3 linked regions of the Desulfosporosinus acidiphilus SJ4 genome follow. The main gene of each other region encodes a partner of the protein of the gene in region 3 in a complex. Links are inferred from orthologs where the notes say so. Each region holds a gene or a part of one and is shown on either strand. Other genes may lie near its edges.

The links. Proteins that work in one complex are often made in the same cells at the same time.
Region 1: DESACI_RS16865 (region 3) and rny share a complex: the UniProt entries of both Bacillus subtilis proteins name them as parts of the possible RNA degradosome complex. The link is inferred for Desulfosporosinus acidiphilus SJ4 from one-to-one orthologs.
Region 2: DESACI_RS16865 (region 3) and pfkA share a complex: the UniProt entries of both Bacillus subtilis proteins name them as parts of the possible RNA degradosome complex. The link is inferred for Desulfosporosinus acidiphilus SJ4 from one-to-one orthologs.

The regions. Positions count from the first base shown.
Region 1 is NC_018068.1:3,345,282-3,350,964, forward strand. What follows is about bases 2,717-5,683. They hold rny (ribonuclease Y), read right to left. Parts: upstream 4,992-5,683; coding sequence 3,441-4,991; downstream 2,717-3,440. Other genes in these bases: DESACI_RS15275 (hypothetical protein), read right to left, coding at 2,717-3,033; DESACI_RS15285 (regulatory protein RecX), read right to left, coding at 5,236-5,683. Also shown: DESACI_RS15260 (IS110 family RNA-guided transposase), read left to right, coding at 1-910; DESACI_RS15265 (stage V sporulation protein S), read right to left, coding at 1,129-1,389; DESACI_RS15270 (TIGR00282 family metallophosphoesterase), read right to left, coding at 1,512-2,294; more of DESACI_RS15275, read right to left, coding at 2,473-2,716. UniProt on the Bacillus subtilis protein: Endoribonuclease that initiates mRNA decay. Initiates the decay of all SAM-dependent riboswitches, such as yitJ riboswitch. Involved in processing of the gapA operon mRNA, it cleaves between cggR and gapA.
Region 2 is NC_018068.1:3,229,250-3,234,849, forward strand. The notes cover bases 2,717-5,600. They hold pfkA (6-phosphofructokinase), read right to left. Parts: upstream 4,703-5,600; coding sequence 3,731-4,702; downstream 2,717-3,730. Other genes in these bases: DESACI_RS14685 (glucose-6-phosphate isomerase), read right to left, coding at 2,717-3,695; DESACI_RS14695 (IS110 family RNA-guided transposase), read left to right, coding at 5,344-5,600. In the rest of the region: DESACI_RS14680 (cell division protein FtsA), read right to left, coding at 50-2,164; more of DESACI_RS14685, read right to left, coding at 2,280-2,716. UniProt on the Bacillus subtilis protein: Catalyzes the phosphorylation of D-fructose 6-phosphate to fructose 1,6-bisphosphate by ATP, the first committing step of glycolysis.
Region 3 is NC_018068.1:3,685,826-3,694,258, reverse strand. Bases 3,190-6,188 are described here. They hold DESACI_RS16865 (polyribonucleotide nucleotidyltransferase), read left to right. Parts: upstream 3,190-3,611; coding sequence 3,612-5,765; downstream 5,766-6,188. Other genes in these bases: DESACI_RS16860 (polysaccharide deacetylase family protein), read left to right, coding at 5,837-6,188; rpsO (30S ribosomal protein S15), read left to right, coding at 3,190-3,412. Outside these bases: 30S ribosome-binding factor RbfA, read left to right, coding at 1-204; DESACI_RS16885 (DHH family phosphoesterase), read left to right, coding at 197-1,177; tRNA pseudouridine(55) synthase TruB, read left to right, coding at 1,161-2,045; DESACI_RS16875 (bifunctional riboflavin kinase/FAD synthetase), read left to right, coding at 2,065-2,988; more of rpsO, read left to right, coding at 3,146-3,189; more of DESACI_RS16860, read left to right, coding at 6,189-6,595; DESACI_RS16855 (D-alanyl-D-alanine carboxypeptidase family protein), read left to right, coding at 6,618-7,835; DESACI_RS16850 (M16 family metallopeptidase), read left to right, coding at 7,873-8,433. UniProt on the Bacillus subtilis protein: Involved in mRNA degradation. Catalyzes the phosphorolysis of single-stranded polyribonucleotides processively in the 3'- to 5'-direction. Necessary for competence development in Bacillus subtilis.

The DNA.
Region 1 (5,683 bases), 340 kb from region 3 along the record:
CTGGATTGATGCCTGGGTCATTGCCGAACGTTTACGCTTCGGCCGGCTCCCGGAGGGCTCTCAGGTCGATTTCCGCTACTTACCGTTACAGCGACTCACTCGCTTTCGTTGTCATCTGATCGAGATGATCTCCAGAGAGAAGAATTATTTCCTCACGAACTTGTTCTTAAAGTTTAGCACTCTTGCCCAAGGTACGGTTTTTAGTAATACTTTCAGCGTTACTTCTGAATCCTTGACACTTGAGTTTTTTTCTCCAGAAGAGGTTGCGGCTCGACCGCTTGATGAACTGATTGATTTCCTCATGGAGAAAGGAAGAAGTCATTTCGAGGATCCGGAAGCCAAAGCCAGAGAGTTGAAGGAAGCCGCTCGCAAGGCCCATCGACTACGTGGAAGCCTATTGCAACCCATTAACCTTATCCTAGCCACGAGCATCGAAACCATCCACACTTTAGAGAAACAGGTCAAGAAAATCGATAAGGCGATCGAAGCTGAAATCAGGCATTTCCCTAATACGCTCATTACCATTCCCGGTATTGGCCCTGTGCTTTCAGCTGGTATTATTGCTGAGATTGGAGACATCCGCCGTTTTCCGAATGAAGGAGCCTTAGCAAAGTTTATTGGGCTAACCTGGCGTTCTCACCAGTCCGGTGATTTTACAGCCGATGACACGCCCTTAACTCGAACCGGCAACACCTACTTGCGAAGTTATATCATCCAGGCTGCTAACCTAGTACGCCAAAAGGAACCAGAGTACAAAGCCTTCTACCAACGTAAATTCTCGGAAAGTAAGACTCACCATCATCGCCGTGCTCTCGTGCTTACTGCACGCAAACTCGTCCGTATGGTTGATGCTCTGCTACGCAGCAACCAAATCTATATGCCACATGGCAATAGGGGGATTGCAAACTAAGCATGAACTACGAGAATTGAAGTCCCATTTTTGTAACTTGTTTCCATTTCATTTTGGGAATAAGAGGGTTTTTTATTGCCTTTTTTGCCAACGGATAACTAACTTACTGAAAAATTGACTCACTTAGGGTCTTGACATATTACCGAAGGACTTTACTATAAATTCACATAAATAAACACCTGTTTGCTTGTACTCACAAACAGGTGCTTCAAATTATCCTAGCGCGGCTGAACAATCAACTTAATGGCTGTCCTTTCTTCCCCATCGATGACAACATCTGTAAAAGCCGGAATACAAACAAGATCGACCCCACTAGGCGCCACAAAACCACGTGCAATAGCAACAGCCTTTACCGCTTGATTCAGAGCCCCTGCTCCGATAGCCTGCAATTCAGCTCCTCCACTCTCTCGCAGAACCCCGGCAAGCGCTCCAGCTACGGCATTGGGACTTGATTTTGCTGAAACTTTTAATACATCCATAATTCATCCTCCTGCTCGAATTCATTTACAGGTATTACCACATCTTTAAATATGTATTCGAGAGCTTAAGGAGGAAATCCTCTTTTTTTAACTAAGTTTTCTGATTTTTATATAAAATTACTTTATGATTCAAAGCAGCGCTGAATCGCTTCAATTTTGCGTGCCTTGCCGGTGCTTTCATCGATATCAATCACCACAGCATTGATTTGGATAGGTCCTGTTGCCAACTCGAACTTAGCTGGCAGTTGAGTTAAAAATCGATTGATAATAATCTCTTTTTTTATTCCTAATACAGAATCTCTTGGGCCTGTCATGCCCACATCCGTGATATAAGCGGTTCCCTGGGGAAGCACCCTGAAATCAGCGGTCTGTATATGAGTATGGGTTCCAACAACGGCACTGACTTTTCCATCAAGAAACCATCCTAAAGCCACTTTTTCTGAGGTTGCCTCAGCATGGATATCTATTAGGATGATGGGAGTCTCTTGCTTTAGTTGGTTAATCCAACGGATAGCCCCACTGAAAGGATCATCTAACGGTGTCATAAATACCCGTCCTGAAAGGTTTAGAACGCCAATTTTGCAACCCTTAGCTCTTATTATTCCGTATCCCCGCCCCGGGGCCCCGACAGGATAATTTGCCGGTCGTACCATTTTTGTCTCATAATCAATAAAATTCATAATATCACGATTATCCCATACGTGATTCCCCATTGTAAAAAAATGAATTCCGTAATCAAAAAGTTCTTCCGCTATGTCTTTGGTTATTCCTTTTCCTGATGCAGCATTTTCTGCATTAGCTATTGTTACATCTATATTATATTCAAGCTGAAGCGGTTTTAAAAACCTTTTAATCGCTTCCCTACCTGGTTTACCGACTATATCCCCAACAAAAAGTATACGCAAAGCGTTCCCCCCACTTCAAACCTATCTAAATGTCTTTATTATATACTCTAATACTTTTTCCCTTTTTCTCCTCAATTAAACTCCCCTGAAATGCCGTTATTATTCTTAGAGAACGGGGTCACTCCCACTTATAGAAGCAGGAGTCTCACGATTGGATGAATGCGAAAGTTTTGAGCCGTTAATTATTAAATACTAAGACACGTCCCTCATCTCTCAAAGCTATAACATTCTTATCAAGGTCCATGTGTTTAAGCGAAGTGAGCATTTGGTTAATTACTTCCTCTTGAACTTCTAATTCCTCTTCCGGTAAATAAGGCTCATCATATATCATCTCTTCTATATAGTTTCGCCTTAACAACTCAATCATTAGTCCAACTTCCCTTTGACTCACGCTTTCAATATCGCGAACTACATGTAAAACGCCAATATTTTCCTCACTTCGGCAGCTTATGTCAAAAACACGGATTTTTCGTCGTTCTAAATGATGATAGAACTCTAAAGCAGGGCGTAGAATTCCCTGAATTGATTCAACATCAATGGCTTGCTTAAACATAAACGTAAACTTAAGAGCCTGCCGCTCACACCAATAATGTACAGCTCCTAATTCAGGATATCTCGTTAAAATTGAAGTTAGTAAATCGACTCCATCTGTAACATATTTTATATCTCTCGGAATATTATTCGGCACCCTTGTCAATCCTCTCTGTTGCTCTGACCTATCATGAGAATTATTCGTCATAAGAAACCAAACTCCTGCAACATTCGTAATTCTCTTCTCGCCGTCTTTGGCTTCGGGGACACTCGGTTAATCCACACTGCTGGAGTCTGCTATCCCCAAAGAATACTTGCCCGCTGAAGACAGCTCACGCGCAAGCAAGTGGGCGAGCCTCGGAGTGCTGAGTGAACGCCTGTTTTCCATCATCCACCAGTGCTGCGTATTAACATGGGGGGCTGATAGTGAAGAAAACTTAGCCGGCGCTATGCCTCCGGCGAAAGCGGCAGGTTAGTTGCACTTATGCCAGAAGACGAAGACACAGTCTTCGCACGAATGAGCTCTTCTTGCAGTATTTAACCAAAAGTTGTACTTTCTGATAATATAAAAAAAAATCAGGCGTCTATCTAGACGCCTGATCAGAATTAAACGTTTTACTTAGCAAAATCAACGGCCCTTGTCTCGCGAATCACTACAACTTTAATTTGTCCCGGATACTCAAGTTCTTCTTCAATTCGCTTACTGATCTCACGTGCAACACGTGGTGCCAGAACATCATCAATCTTGTCGGGTTTGACAATAATTCGAACTTCCCGACCAGCTTGAATAGCAAAGCATTTTTCCACTCCCTCAAAACTCTCGGCAATCTCCTCAAGTTTTTGCAGGCGTTTAATATACGTTTCTAAAGTCTCACGTCGAGCACCAGGGCGAGCAGCCGAAACTGCATCAGCCGCTGCCACTAATACAGCAACTAAACTTTTGGCTTCTACATCATTATGATGAGCTTCAATAGCATGGATAACATCGCTGGATTCTTTATATTTTCTAGCAAGGTCAACACCGATTTGAACGTGGGTTCCTTCTAAATCATGATCCACTGCTTTACCGATATCATGCAGAAGTCCCGCGCGTTTTGCTAATTGAATGTCTATCCCTAATTCGGCAGCCATAAGTCCCGCCAGATGAGAAACTTCAGTGGAATGCTTTAACACATTTTGACCATAACTGGTACGGAATTTCAATCGGCCAAGTAATCGTACCAATTCCGGATGCAACCCATGAACCCCAGTCTCAAAGGTAGCTTGCTCTCCTTCTTCACGTATTTTCTGTTCCACTTCTTTTTGAGCCTTTTCAACCATCTCTTCAATACGAGCAGGATGGATGCGGCCATCAGCAATTAATTTCTCCAGAGCAATACGTGCTACCTCACGGCGAATGGGATCAAAACCAGACAGAATAACCGCCTCAGGTGTATCATCAATAATAAGATCGATTCCGGTTAATGTCTCCAATGTTCGAATATTGCGTCCCTCACGTCCAATGATTCGCCCTTTCATTTCATCACTCGGTAATGCTACGACTGATACTGTAGTCTCAGCCACATGATCAGCGGCACACCGCTGAATAGCCAGAGAAATGACGTTTTTAGCCCTCTTTTCTGCTTCCTCTTTGGCGCGAGTCTCAATTTCCTTAATCATGATCGCTGATTCATAGCGAACCTCTTCTTCAACTCTTTTGAGAAGAAGCTGCTTAGCTTCTTCCGAAGTCATCCCTGATAAGCGCTCTAACTCAGCTTGCTCTTTTTCCACAAGTAAATTCAGCTCTTCTTTGAGGGAATCAACTTCACTTTCCCGGCGATGCATATTTTCTTCTTTTCGTTCGATAGACTCAATTTTACGGTCTAAACTCTCTTCTTTTTGCAATAATCGTCGTTCCAAGCGCTGGAGTTCATTCCGACGCTCGCGAGTTTCTTTTTCCACCTCATTGTGAATATGCATAGCTTCTTCTTTGGCAGCAATAATTGATTCTCGTTTTTTGCTTTCTGCAGTCGAAAGTGCATTTTCAACAATACGTTTTGCCTCTTCTTCAGCGGTACCAATAACTTTTTCGGCAGTATTTCTGCGAATATGCCAGCCAACTAAGGCTCCTAAACCTAAGCCAACTATTATGGCAATCAAACCTGTAATAACTATTTCAAGCAACATTTACACCTCCTTGTTTGTAAAAATTCAAAATTTAACAATTAAATAAAAAAAACTGGCTTCAAACCAGTCTCTTAAGCAACCTTTAATACGGGAGTTTTCCAGACTTCCCCCGCTTCCTACAACTCTCGTTAGTCAAAAAACAATATTAAGAATGACTACCACGAAATCTATAAGAAAACCATAAAGGTTAAATCTTAACAGAGACAGGTCTCTGCTAAGATTTTAATATCATTTGCTATTATTGTCAAGCTTGTCCTAAATGAGACGATTCTATTCGCATTTCCATGATAACATTTCTTACCATCTCTGAAGGATACCCTCGCTGTAAAAGTTTCCTAGCTACTCTTTGCCGTACCCATAATTCAACCGGCGGGGACTTTTTGTCCGGATCTTTAGACGTCTTTTCTTCCCAGCGTTGTTCCTCTTGTGCCCACCATCTTTGAGCCAAAGCTAAACAGAGTTTTGATTCCTCATCACCGGAGTATACTTCCTGTAAGACTTGCTCAATTAAAGTGCCTGCAATTCCGCGGTTTTTCATGTCAGAGATGACGCGGCGGCGCGAATATCGTTTAAGACGACTCTTAGAATAGTTTAGGGCAAGTTCTTGGTCATTGAGGTAACCGTAATCTGTCAATTTGGCAATGACTTTCTCAATTTCTTGGTTTTCATATCCCTTTTCCGTAAGGCGTGTT
Region 2 (5,600 bases), 460 kb from region 3 along the record:
TTTTATGGCCTCTGGCTAGATTGTCAAGTATTCTTTTTCCCTAATTTCTTTACTCAAAAATAGCCGTCACTCGGTCACCCGGGTGCAAAACCGTCGTAAACTCAGCCATCTGCCCATTTACACGAAGTTTTAAAGAGGCACCTTTTGGCATCTCGTCAGGAAATTTGACATAGGGCAAGAGATCAGAGAGAATTAGCATCTTCTTATGACCTGTAACTCTCAAATCCATTCCATCTTCGAGCAGGTCACTTTCGGCCACTGGCTTACCGTGAAATGAGATTTCAACATTCTGGGCAGGATACTCAATTTCTTCTCCATTGACAGTAAAAATAAGGGGCCTTGGCTGAAGGTTTAACTGCCCCACTGTTTTCTGTTCCAGGCGAACTTCAACAATGTCTCCCTCATGAATCGGACAGTTGTCCTTGATAGAGCAGCCATTGACTAACATCTGCCGTTTGAGAATAATCGTTTGAAATTCTCCATTAATTTTAATCGTTAACGTCTCTTGGGCAGGAATTTGCTCATTTTGCAGGCTTTTTTGATCTAATAAATCTTGCAGGTCTTCATTAGAAATATACGTCAACTTATAGCCATCACGGATTTTGTCGCTGAAGTTTAAGAGAGTGCCGTCCAGAAAAACTTGGGGAAAATAATCTTCCCGCCTCCCATTCCAGGAAATCAATTTATGTTCAGAGGGGGGAAGGATTTCGCCAATCGTAACCTCAGCATCTTCACCGGGAATGCCGGGTATAAACTCAATAATGTCTCCTTGATTCAGGGTTTGATCAAATCGACCTGGTTGAGAGTTCACACTCAATTGAGCGGGACGACCCATTGTTCCCTTGATCATTCGCATTTCGTGATTCCATTCATAGGTAAAAGCAGCCCCCGGTTTTCCTACAAAGGAACGAGGAGATATGCCTGCGGCAAGCAAGGCCTCTGCTACCGTCGTTAATTGTATTTCAAAGATCGGTATCGGCATTTGATTGACAGTTACCGTATAGTACTGAAGTCCTGTCTCTTCTAGTGCGGAAATTCCAATTCCCATGGGAGTAATGCTCTCAGGCCCCTTAAGACTTTTTTCTCCGTAAATATCCGTTAAGCGTTCGCGAACTTGAACCCCTACCCGTTTTTGAGCAATATCCAAAAGCTCGGATAACATTTGAGGAAGCAGAGGAGTTAAACTTCCTCCCCCAATAAGTATGACTCCTTGCGGTACCTTTTGATTAAGTTTAATAATCTCTTGGGCAATATTTTGGGCAAGTCTGCGAACAACAGGTTCAATGACAGATAATACGTCATCTTTGGAAACAACCACCTTAGTTCCTAAAAAATCCGAAAACTTCAGTTGGGATTTAATATTTATTTCCCGCTTAATTTTTTCACCCACTTGGAAATCAAGAAGGAAATGCTCGCAAATCGCTTCTGTCACCTCATCCCCTGCCATGGGCACCATTCCATAGGCAAAGAAGGATCCCTCTCGCGTCAGAGCAATATCTGCCGTACCAGCTCCCACATCAACAAGTGCCAGGTTAAGTCGCCGCATGTTCTGAGGTATCGCTGCTTGCCCAGCCGCAATAGGTTCTAAGGTTAGACTGGTCATTTCTAAGCCAACTTTGCTCAGAACAGATATTAAGCCGTCAACTACTGTTCTGGGGAGAAATGTTGCTATCACCTTGACTTGAGCGCGTTTTCCTCTCTGGCCTATGAGATTAGAAATTTCCTCTCCTTCATTCCAGCTGGCGATAGTGCTATAACCAACACAATGATATTGTTCTGAGTCATCTTCTGCGGATGATTTAAGTTGTCGCAGAGCTTTATGAACGGCTTCTAATTCCAGAGCCAAGATAGTTTCTCGTTCCCACCGGACAGGCAGCAACTCCGTATATTCCGCAGCAGCGACTTCCGTCCGCAGAGCCCTGCCTGCCGCAGCAACGGCGACATGTTTTAAACTGACCTCCAGCTTTTTTTCTAAAGTCTCTTTAACAGCGGTTACAGCCCGTGCCACTTCGTTGACATCATGGACCTGCCCGTCATACATAGCACGTTGACGGTGTTCGGTTGAGGCACTGGCTAAAATTTCATACCCGTGATCTTTGTGTTTCGTCATCACCAATCCCATGACCATACGGGTTCCAATGTCCAAGGCAAAAATTGGTTCCATTGTTTCACCTCTTTTGGGATAAATTCGACCTTTCTTGAGAAAATCCTTCCGAAAATAGACATAATAAAACCTCCACATATCCTGGGATAGGTGAAGGTTAAGGGGAGTTAGTTGATTACTCTAAAAGATGCCTTTCTTGACCAAACTCTTTGATTGCTTGCTTTTTGGCCTCATAGCCTGCACGCCCCATTAAACCATAGGTTCCGTTTTTACCTTCCTCAACCCCCGGCTGGTCAAAGGCGTTAATATTGAACAATTCGCCCATATAGGCTGTCTCCCATTCCAAAAGGAGGAGCAATTGGCCAATATTGAAAGGAGTTAATGCTGAGAGAATAATTTTTTGATGTTGGCGTCCAGCTAAGGTTAAAGCATATTCCGTAGCTTTTTGCTCAGCAAATAAAAGTTCCTCTAACGTTTTCCCTCCCAAAAATTGAATGTCTTCCGGCAGCGCTGAATCCACGGGAATTCCTTGAGTATCTTTAAATTCTTCCAGAGTTAAAAAGGTGATCACTTTGTCATCGGGTCCCTCAGCATATAATTGCACCTGAGAATGCTGATCTGTCACACCAAGGGCTTTCACAGGCGTTTGCCCCAAAGAAACCGCCTTGCCTGTCCGGTCATAACGTTTCCCCAAACTCTCAGCCCACAATTGAGCATACCAATCAGCCATTGTCTTCAAACCATCCACATAGGGCATAAACACTGAGATCTTTTTTCCCTTTTGCCAGGACAAATAAGATAAGGCTGACTTCAATTGTGCCGGATTAGCAAAGACTCCTTTCGTCTCTCTGATCCGCCGATCCATCTCAAGAGCTCCCGCTAAAAGTTGTTCCACATCAATTCCACAAATTGCCGCTGCCAGTAAGCCAACGGGAGTCAATTCGGAAAAGCGTCCTCCAATTCCCGAGGGAATAACAAACCGTTTAAATCCTTCCTTGAGAGCAATCGGTAAAAGGTTGCCCTTTTGTTGATCTGTTGTAACCACAATATGATCAGCATAGCTTTCTCCGCAGAAATGGCGCAAGTAATCTCGTACAATAAGAAACTGGGCCATTGTTTCCGAGGTGTTTCCTGATTTGGAAATAACATTATAAAGAGTTTTTCGGGGATCGAGAACTTGCCCCAACTCCTTAAAGCGTACCGGATCTATATTATCCAATACATAAAATCGCGGCCGGTTTGATCGTTGATCTGGAAGCAATTCGTTGTAATAATAGTGATTTAAGGCTTGCTGCACCGCTAAAGGTCCAAGGGCTGACCCGCCGATACCAAGCACCACAAAATTCTCGAATTTTGCAGCAACTTCGTCGGCATAGGCGCATAATTCGGGAAGCTGAGCCAGCATCTCTGGCAAAAGCAGCGAGAAGTCCAGTTTTCCTGAATCTCTGAGGGCGTGTAAATTAGTCTGGGCCTCGTCTAATTTAGATTGCAGCCCTAGTAAATCTTCTTTAGCAAAGCCCTTGGAGTTTTGCTCCGAAACCATCATCCCCGTATAATCTATAATTAGCTTAGATGTTTCCATCGGAATCATAAAACCTCATCTCTCCAGTAAAATTTAAGCATTGGTTAAATTGACAACTCATTGGCTAAATCATAAAGTTCGCGATTTAAGGGGCGCCGTGTGCCATAAGCATCGTCGAGAGGACGGGAAATTACCGTTTGATTAATATAGGCTGTCATACGATTTGTCTCTTGATCTAAAAGGCTCTGGACTGCCTTTCCTCCCATGGCCGCAGCAATCACGGCGTCAAGTGCACTGGGATTTCCTCCGCGCTGCAAGTGACCAAGAACTGTGATCCGGGTCTCAAACCCTGAGCGGGCCCGCAATTCTTCACCAACTTTGAAAGCACTGCCAACCCCTTCTGAAACAAGGATAATACTATGATTTTTCCCCCGCTGGTGACCCCTTTTTAATTTATTGCTGATTTCATCTAAATCATAAGGGATCTCAGGCACTAAAATGGACTCTGCACCACAAGCCAACCCTGCCTGTAAAGCAATATTCCCGCAATTTCTGCCCATAACCTCTACGATAAATGTCCGATCGTGGGAAGAAGCCGTATCGCGAATTTTACTTACGGCATCAACCACGGTATTAACTGCGGTATCAAACCCAATCGTTAAATCCGTTCCGGCAATATCATTATCGATGGTACCCGGAATTCCGATAATCCGAACTCCTTGAGCAGCTAGAGTCTGTGCACCTCTAAAGGAACCATCTCCGCCTATAACAACTAGAGCATCGATCTGGCGTTTTTGGAGTTGCTCAAAAGCCTTTTTCTGTCCCGCCGGAGTTTTCATTTCTTCCGAGCGGGCAGTTTTTAGGACAGTTCCTCCCCTTAGTACGATATCAGCAACAGAACCTATACTCATTTCTTGTAGTTCTCCATGAATGAGTCCTTCATAACCTCGATGAATACCGAAAATTGTTAAGCCATGAAAAATCCCTTTACGAACAACTGCCCGTACAGCTGCATTCATGCCTGGGGCATCTCCTCCGCTTGTAAGTACCCCGATCCTCTGAATCTCCCCTGCCATCGGATCACTCCTCGTATAATTAATTTAGTTCCTGCCCCACGAGTCCAAAAAACTAATGGAACGTGGGGTATTTAAATGACCAAAGAAAACTGGAAATTCAGTTGGTTGGTCATCATCAACAAGATGCGCGCAGAATAACGCATACCCCATGCAGTCGTCGTGCCTGTGGGCAGTGTGGACAAGTCAACCCCAAAGCACACTTCAAATTCGACTTGTCCAAAGCCTGAGGGAAAGCTCTTTTAAGATAGACCCATAAGGGCTTTTCCATAGGCTGGCACTGTCCACAGGCTCAGGATAAGGAATACCTGAGTAATGATTCCTTAAGTCGTTCTTTGACAACAAAAAAGTATTTAAGTTTGTTGGGGTTTCAGGCAAAATGATACCGTGAGGTTCGTTCTGGTAAGGCCTTTCACTCCTTGAGGCTATGACCTCTTATTAAGTCTGACTGCCAGCCCACAATTTGAACTTTTAACTCGAAGGTTGCACAGCTTAAAGGGAACCCCTCCGATGGTAGCAGATCGGTTGGATCCGAGGTCTTTTTAAGACAAGTGCTGATTCGGCGAGGTTGTTGACCTGTTGTGGTGCCTGGTCCCAACGTTAATCTTACAAATTCTTCGACTCGGAAAGTGAGGTGATTTTACTTGAGTTTATTTGTCGGTATAGATGTGAGTTCCAGTGATTTTAAAGTGCGAATCTTAGATGAGCGTGGTAATGAACCAGTTAAAAGGCTAAGGGTTTTGAATGATCAGCCTGGTTGTGAGCAAGTTGCCCGATATCTCTCTGAAGCCTGTAATAAAGAGAATGAGGACCGGCTGGTTATTGGTTTAGAGGCCACTTCCGTGTACAGTTGGCCGTTACAAATGTTCTTAGCGGAAGACCATTGTTTAGCACCTTTACA
Region 3 (8,433 bases):
GAGGATGGAAAAGTGTCTTTAGATATTCTTAACAGAGCTGCCGGCTTTTTTAGGAGTGAGATTGGGAAACGTATTCGTTTGCGGCATGTACCTGCTATTGTTTTCGTCAACGATCCTTCGATTCAACATGGTGCCCATATTGCCAAGTTATTGCGTGATGTTGGCGCTGCGGATGATATAGACAAGGATGAAACACATGACTGAGCATTCATTAACGAAAGAAATTATAGAAGTTCTGAGAAAAGCGCCGTCGGTGGCGCTTTTCTCCCATGTCTCGCCGGATGGAGACTGCCTGGGATCTATGTTGGCCCTGGGGCTTGCCTTGGAAACAATGGGCAAGAAGGTTGCCTTTTTTAATCCGGATCGTGTTCCTGAAGCTTTGACCTTTTTGCCGGGTTCTGATCGTATTCAGCAATTACTGCCGAATCCTTTGCCGGAAGTTTTAGTCTTTACGGACTGTACAGACTTAAAACGTGTGACTTTAACCCCCGGTAATTTAGGGGACAGTATTGTTGTAAATATTGATCATCATATTTCCAATCAGAGATTCGGCAAGTTTAATTGGGTTGATGACAAGGCCAGCGCCTGCGCCGAAGTTTGTCTGACCCTGATCAAACAATTAGGTGTACTCATGGACAAAGATATAGCGACGAATCTCTATACCGGCATTGTAACTGATTCGGGATGTTTTCAATACAGTAATACGACAGCCAATACTCATCGCTTGACAGCAGAACTTATTGAGACGGGCTTAGATCTAACAATGATCCATCACCACCTTTTCGACCAAAAACCTCTTGCTCAAGTTAAGCTTCTGCAAGCTGCCTTAAATACTTTGGAGCTTTATGCTGATGGTCAGTTGGCGGTAATGACCTTAACCCTCGAGGACTTTCGGCAAAGCGGAGCTGTTCAGGAACATAGTGAGGGACTGGTTAATCATGCTCGAAGCATTCAAGGGGTTGAAGCTGCTGTTCTGCTCAAAGAAGTGGGCCCCCAAGAGATCAAGGGCGGTTTTCGCTCGAACTTGTGGTTTGATGTCAACAAGGTTGCCGCACAATTTGGCGGTGGGGGGCATAAGCGGGCTGCGGGATGTACCATGAAGGTTTCACTAACCGAGGCCAAGAAACAGGTTATCAGAGCCATAGAGGAGGGGTTAATTGTTGGACGGGCTCATTAACGTCCTCAAACCACCGGGTATGACTTCTGCTGATGTTGTGGGCTGGCTGCGTAAAACTCTTAAGACCAAAAAAATTGGCCATACCGGTACTCTGGATCCCGGAGTTGTAGGAGTCTTGCCAATTTGTGTAGGAAAAGGAACTCGACTTGCTGAATATATTACTGGGCAAGGGAAAACCTATCTAGCCGAGGTTACCTTTGGGATTGCCACCGACACCCAAGATTCTTTCGGGCAAAGAATCTTTGAACAAAAGCCTCAATTGCAGCGAACTGAAGTTGAGGAAGCCTTAAGGAAATTTGCCGGGAACGTTTCACAAATTCCCCCTATGTATTCGGCGGTACGCAAAGAAGGCAGGCACTTATATGAATATGCCCGGCAGGGATTTTCTGTCGAGCGTGAGGCGCGTGAAGTCACAATATCCAAGATTGAGCTGAAGAAATGGTATGATGAAGAATTTCCGAGGGCCTTACTGCATATTGAATGTTCCAAAGGGACTTATATTCGAACGTTATGTCATGACTTAGGTGAGGCTTTAGGCTGTGGGGCGTATATGTCCTTTTTGCTGCGAGTTCGTTCGGGACCCTTTGAAATTCTAAGCAGCTGGACTCTTGAGGAGATAGAGGAAGTTGTTCAAAAGGATTCGTTTCCCTTTTTACTGCCTCTAACAACCGGCATCGATCTTCCGAAGGTATATTTAACAACCGCCCGAGCTAAGGCTTTTCGCAATGGGTTATCAACTAAGAGAGAGTTGGTTCGAACGTCAAGTCCTGTTTCAGATTCTCAGGTTCAAGTGCTTGAGGGGGATATGCTGATCGGCATCGGAATGTGGCGTGAGAATTCTCTCGTCCCTTATAAAGTTATTGGATGATTTAGGAGGTCAGAAATCCGTGCAAGTTCGAACAAGTATGCCAATAAATAATGAACCATGCGTGTTGGCATTAGGAAACTTTGATGGAGTACACCTTGGACATCGTCGCTTGCTTGAACATGGATTGAGACAAGCCGAAGAATTAGGGGTAGACCTTAGCGTTTTGCTCTTTGAGCCGCATCCCTTAAAAGTTTTGCATCCCGAGCGAGGAATTCAGCTGCTTACAACCAATCAAGAACGTTTAAATTATTTTGAGAAGATTGGGGTAGATACTGTATTTCTTATTCCCTTTACCCGCGAGATGGCGGATACTTCTCCGGAGGACTTCGTTGAGAAGATTCTCATTCCTCTGGGAGCTGTTCGTGTGGTGGTGGGATTTAATTATTCCTTTGGTGCTCAAGGTAAGGGAACTCCGGAATTAATTCAGTTATTGGGTAAAAAACATGGATTTGGTGTCAGCGTTCTCCAAGCCCAGATGCTTGAGGGAAGGGTTATTTCTTCGAGCAGTATTCGCAAAGCTCTGCTCCAGGGAGATATCCCTTTGGCATTTTCTTTACTGGGGCGATCACCTAGTTTAAGCGGAACTGTGATTCATGGGGAAGAACGAGGACGATTATTAGGTTTTCCAACAGCAAACATTCTTCCTGCTGAGGATTTACTAATTCCCAAGCGAGGCGTCTATGCCGTTTGGTCAACAATTGATGACCGTTGTGTATCGGGCATGATGAACATTGGTATGAAGCCGACATTTCATGATATGTATGGTATAAGTGTTGAAGTTAATTACTTTGATTACGACGGAGACTTATATGGCCGCGAATTAACAGTTCACATTAAGGAACGTTTGCGTGACGAACGTAAATTCAATGGTATTAACGAACTATTGCTTCAATTAAAGACCGATAAAATGAAAGCGGAGAGTCTGCTTAAAGAGTGTCTTTAAGCCCGTATCCTAAAGTAATTGCCCTAATACTATATGAACTTTACAAAAGCCATAGAACCATGTATACTTAAAGACTGTGGAACCACTGACTCGGCTTATACGAATCTCCGACGATGAGCTGGGCAGCAGGGAATATTAAATATTGGAGGAAACTAACATGATGACACCTGAGAGAAAACAAGAGATTATACTTAAGTATGCTCAACACGAAGGCGATACAGGCTCACCGGAAGTACAAATCGCCCTCCTCACAGAGCGGATTGCCTATTTGACAGAACATTTTAAGACTCATAAAAAAGACCATCATTCACGTCGTGGCCTCTTTAAGATGGTAGGTTCCAGACGTTCGCTCTTAAACTACCTTAAGAAAGTTGACTTTGAGCGTTATCGTAATATTATTACCTCACTCGGTCTGAGAAGATAATAATGGTATCACGAACAGAAGTGGATCTAATGATCCACTTCTTTTTAACGTTATTATATTAAAGAGTGCCCTTGAATTAGCGAATAATTAAGAGATATTCCAATATGAAGAGTTTTTTTTGCAAATTGCAGGAAATACTAATAATATGTCGAAGAGGAAACAAGTTAAAAAGGATTGAAAGTTTTAAGGAGGTTCCATTGTGAAACAGGAAGTATTTGAAAAGTCAATCTCCGTCGGTGGGCGAACGATGACTTTCCAAACCGGAAAAATCGGTAAACAGGCGGGGGGCGCAATTTTTCTTCGTTATGGAGATACGGTGGTTTCTGCTTTTGCTACCTGCAGTTCAGCGCCCAGGGAAGGTATTGACTTTTTTCCCTTGACGGTAGAGTTTGAAGAGCGGATGTATGCTGCTGGGAAAATTCCGGGTGGATTCATTAAGCGTGAAGGCAGAGCCAGTGAAAAGGCTACATTATCAGCCCGTTTAATAGATCGTCCTATTCGTCCATTATTTCCGGAAGGGTTTCGAAATGATGTTCAAGTGGTAGCAACAGTTATGTCCGTCGATCAAGACTGTGCCACGGATATCACAGCGATTAATGCCGCATCAGCGGCCCTGGCTGTCTCAAATGTTCCTTTTGAGGGACCTATCGCAGCGGTTACTGTCGGACTCGTGGATGGGGAATTTATTATTAACCCTACAATTGAACAGAGCGGCAAGAGTCAGATGCACCTGACGGTAGCAGGAACCCAAGAAGCGGTTATGATGGTTGAAGCAGGTGCTCAAGAAGTCGCTGAAGATTTAATGCTGGAAGCGATCATGTTCGGTCATCAAGAAATCAAAACGATTGCCAAGTTTATAGCTGATTATCGTGAAGAAGCTCTGGCTTTGGGATTAGCAAAAGAAAAAATTGAAGTGCACTTTGAAAAAATCCCTGACGCGATGGTTGAAGCGGTTAAAGCCTATGCTTATAATAAATTAGATGCAGCGGTGCGGGTGGAAGAGAAAAAGGCTCGGGAAAATGCCATCGATGCCGTTAAAGCTGATGCCTTGAATTATTTTGAGGCTGAGTTTCCGGATGATATGAAGACGGTCGGAACCATTTTAGAGGACATGGTGCATTTAATCGTTCGCCGCTTAATTACTGATGAACATATCCGACCCGATGGGCGTGCAGTTGACGAAGTGCGGCCGCTCAGCATAGAAGTGGGTCTTTTACCCCGTACTCATGGGTCAGGACTTTTTACACGAGGTCAAACTCAAGTGTTGACGGTTGCCACCCTCGGAGCTGCCGGCGATGAACAAATCTTGGACGGATTAGGCCTCGAACGCTCAAAACGTTACATACATCACTATAATTTCCCGCCCTACAGTGTGGGAGAAATACGGCCTATGCGAGGACCCGGCCGCAGAGAGATTGGCCATGGCGCTCTTGCGGAAAGAGCTCTTGTTCCTGTCTTGCCGGATGAAAATGAATTTCCCTATACGATTCGCCTGGTATCGGAAGTATTAGAATCCAACGGCTCCAGTTCTATGGCCTCAGTTTGCGGTAGTACTCTCTCGCTGATGGATGCAGGCGTACCTATTACTGCACCGGTAGCCGGGGTAGCCATGGGACTCATTAAAGAAGGGGATAATTTCGCAATTCTCACGGATATCCAGGGCTTAGAAGATCATTTTGGAGATATGGATTTCAAAGTTGCAGGAACGACTAAGGGAGTTACTGCCTTGCAAATGGATATAAAGATCAAAGGAGTTTCCCGTGAAGTCCTAGCTCAGGGTTTGAAACAGGCCAAAGCAGGTCGTCTTTTTATCCTTGATAAAATGCTGGCTGTTTTAGATAAACCTCGCCCGCAGCTCTCAGTCTATGCTCCGAGAATTATTACGACATCAATTCATCCTGATAAAATACGCGATGTCATTGGACCAGGAGGAAAAACCATCAAGAAGATCATCGATGAGACGGGTGTTAAAATTGATATTGAAGATGACGGCCGCGTCTTTATCTCTTCCCTTGAAGGAGAAGGCGGCGAACAAGCTTTAAAAATTATTGAATCTTTAACTCAAGACGTTGAAGTCGGTAAAATCTACAAAGGGAAGGTTACCCGGGTCATGGATTTCGGAGCTTTTGTTGAGGTTATTCCCGGAGTCCTAGGTTTAAGCGGTAAAGAAGGTCTGGTGCATATTTCTCAGCTCTCTTCGGAACGGGTGGAAAAAGTTGAAGATGTCGTCAAGGTTGGGGATGAAATTACGGTGAAAGCTACGGCCATTGATAAACAGGGACGCTTAAATCTTTCCCGTAAAGAGGCCATGGCCAGCACTAGAAAAGAGCCTCCCGTAAATCCCGCGAAATAACGTTAATATTTTTTCAATGACCAGTCTGTAAGTTCCCCCCCAAGCATAAATTTAGGGAAGGGGGGAAGCTAATGTTCATTAACTTAAAAATCTCGCGACGAATTCTCTCGTTAGGCGGGATTTTCTTTCTATTATTCGTTGGTATATTGCTGGAACACAAGATGGTGCTTACCGGTGTTCGCAGTTCCAAACCTGTGGAGCAGATCAGTACCGAAGAGAAAGTCATTGCCCTGACCATCAATGTTGATTGGGGCGAAGAGTTTATTCCGGCAATTTTAGACGTTTTAGATAAAGAAAACGCTAAGGCGACGTTCTTTGTGACAGGCCGATGGGCTAAGAAAAATCCCGAATTGTTAAAACGGATAGCGAGTCGAGGACATGAAATTGAAAATCATGGGTATTCACATCCCCATCCAGATAATCTATCCGTTGGAGCAAATCAGGAAGAGATCAAGAAAACAGAAAGCATTATTCAGGGGATTATTGGCAAAAGGACCCACTTCTATGCACCGCCTTATGGGGAAAAGGGGGCTTCAGGCTTACGAGCTGCAGATTTATTAGGTTACCAGACAATTTTGTGGACGTTAGATACGGTGGATTGGCGGGAAGACAGTACCCCGGAAGTTATTGTCCAACGTATTGTTAATCCTGCTGTGAGGTTCGGCATCAGACCGAAAAAAAATGGGGCTATAGTCCTGATCCATCCAAAATTGAATACTGTGAAGGCCTTACCAATCATCTTAAGTCAGTTGACGCGTGATGGATTTGCGTTTCAAACACTCGATGCACTAATAACATTTGATCAGATCGGAAATACTACCTCACGATGAACTTAAAAGTTGAGGTGGTTCGATGATCAGTAGAAAGTGGACGCGTGCTTGGGCCTGCGTCCTTCTTTGTACCGTAGGTTTTACTTGGTTTGGGATAAAGCCTGTGGATGCAGCTCAGTCAAATCAAGCGGTTAAATCGTTAAAATCGACTAAAACGTCCCGTCCCCAACCACGCTTAAAACGGAAGATTCCGGCAAAACCTTCGGTTCCCCCGGAATCTTCCGTTCCAGAGCAAGGTCCTGGCAAGATTAGTGCAGATGCAGCTGTTCTTATGGATGTTAAGACAGGTGATGTTCTTTTCGGAAAACAGGAAAATAAACCTCGACCGCCCGCCAGTACGACTAAGATAATGACCGCGATTTTGGGGTTGGAACTTGGCAGTTCGGACGAAGTGGTTACGGTCAGTCAAAAAGCTGCTAATGTTGGTGAAGCAACATTGCATCTTGACCCAGGTGAGAAAATCAATCTTTATGAACTCATTACCGGAGCCTTAGTTAAATCGGGAAATGATGCCTGTGTGGCGATTGCAGAGCATATTGCGGGAAGTGAACAACAATTTGTTCATTTCATGAATATGAAAGCCTTAGCCTTGGGAGCGCAAAACACCCATTTTGGAAATACCAACGGGTTACCCCTTAAAGATCATTATTCTACGGCCTATGACCTTGCCCTTATGGCTCGTCATGGCTTATCTATACCTCAATTCGCCTCAATTACACGTCAAAAAGAAACGGAGATTCATTTTCTGGAACCTGACGTTATTATGGATTTACGTAACACCAATAAACTGCTATGGAACTATCCTTATGCAGATGGTGTCAAAACCGGAACTACCACGGCAGCGGGCAAATGCCTTGTTGCTTCGGCGACTAAAGACGGTCGCCAACTCTTAGTGGTTGTACTCAAAGCTCCTGACCGGTTTGGGGATGCTAAGAAATTATTGGAGTGGGGGTTTAACAATACTGAAATTGTACGTTTGGCGAATGCCGGACAGGCTATTGGGGAATTTACTAAGTCCAAGGATCCTGTTCAGGTATTTACGGAAACTCCGGTAGAAGTTAGCATTCCTAAAGTTGAACATTCGAAACTCCAAACCCATATTGTATGGGAAAAGAATGGAGATCTTCCAATAAAGGCAGGAGAGAGACTGGGGCGCTGGGAAGTCTGGCTGGGCAAACAAAAAGTAGGCAGTGTTCCTTTGCTGAGTGAGTGTGATGTAGCTAAGAATCACTCGTTGTAAAGTTTCTATTCCTTTGGGAAATAGGGGAGTGAATTAATTGTATCAAAAGATGGTGTTACCAAACGGAGTTAGAATTATTACGGAAGAAATTGAACATGTAAGATCAGCTGCCATTGGAATTTGGGTCGGAGCGGGATCAAGAGATGAACGGACAGGATATGAGGGTATATCTCATTTTATTGAGCACATGTTTTTTAAAGGCACTGAACATAGGAATGCCCGTGCTTTGGCAGAGTCGCTGGAAGCAGTGGGCGGTCAATTAAATGCCTTCACCACAAAAGAATATACGTGCTACTACGCCAAGATTCTCGATGAAGATCTGGACCTGGCTATTGATGTTTTGAGTGATATGTTTTTTAGCTCACTCTTTGATGAAAAGGAAATTGAAAAAGAAAAAAACGTGGTTATTGAAGAAATAAAAATGTATGAGGATTCTCCGGATGAATTGATTCATGATATTTTTTCCGAACAAGTCTGGAATGATAATCCTTTAGGCAAACCGATTTTAGGAACGGAGGAGAGTATCCGCGATTTAACTCGGGAAAAGATTTTGACCTTCCTTTCTGAGCATTATGCTCCGGATAATGTGGTTATTTCC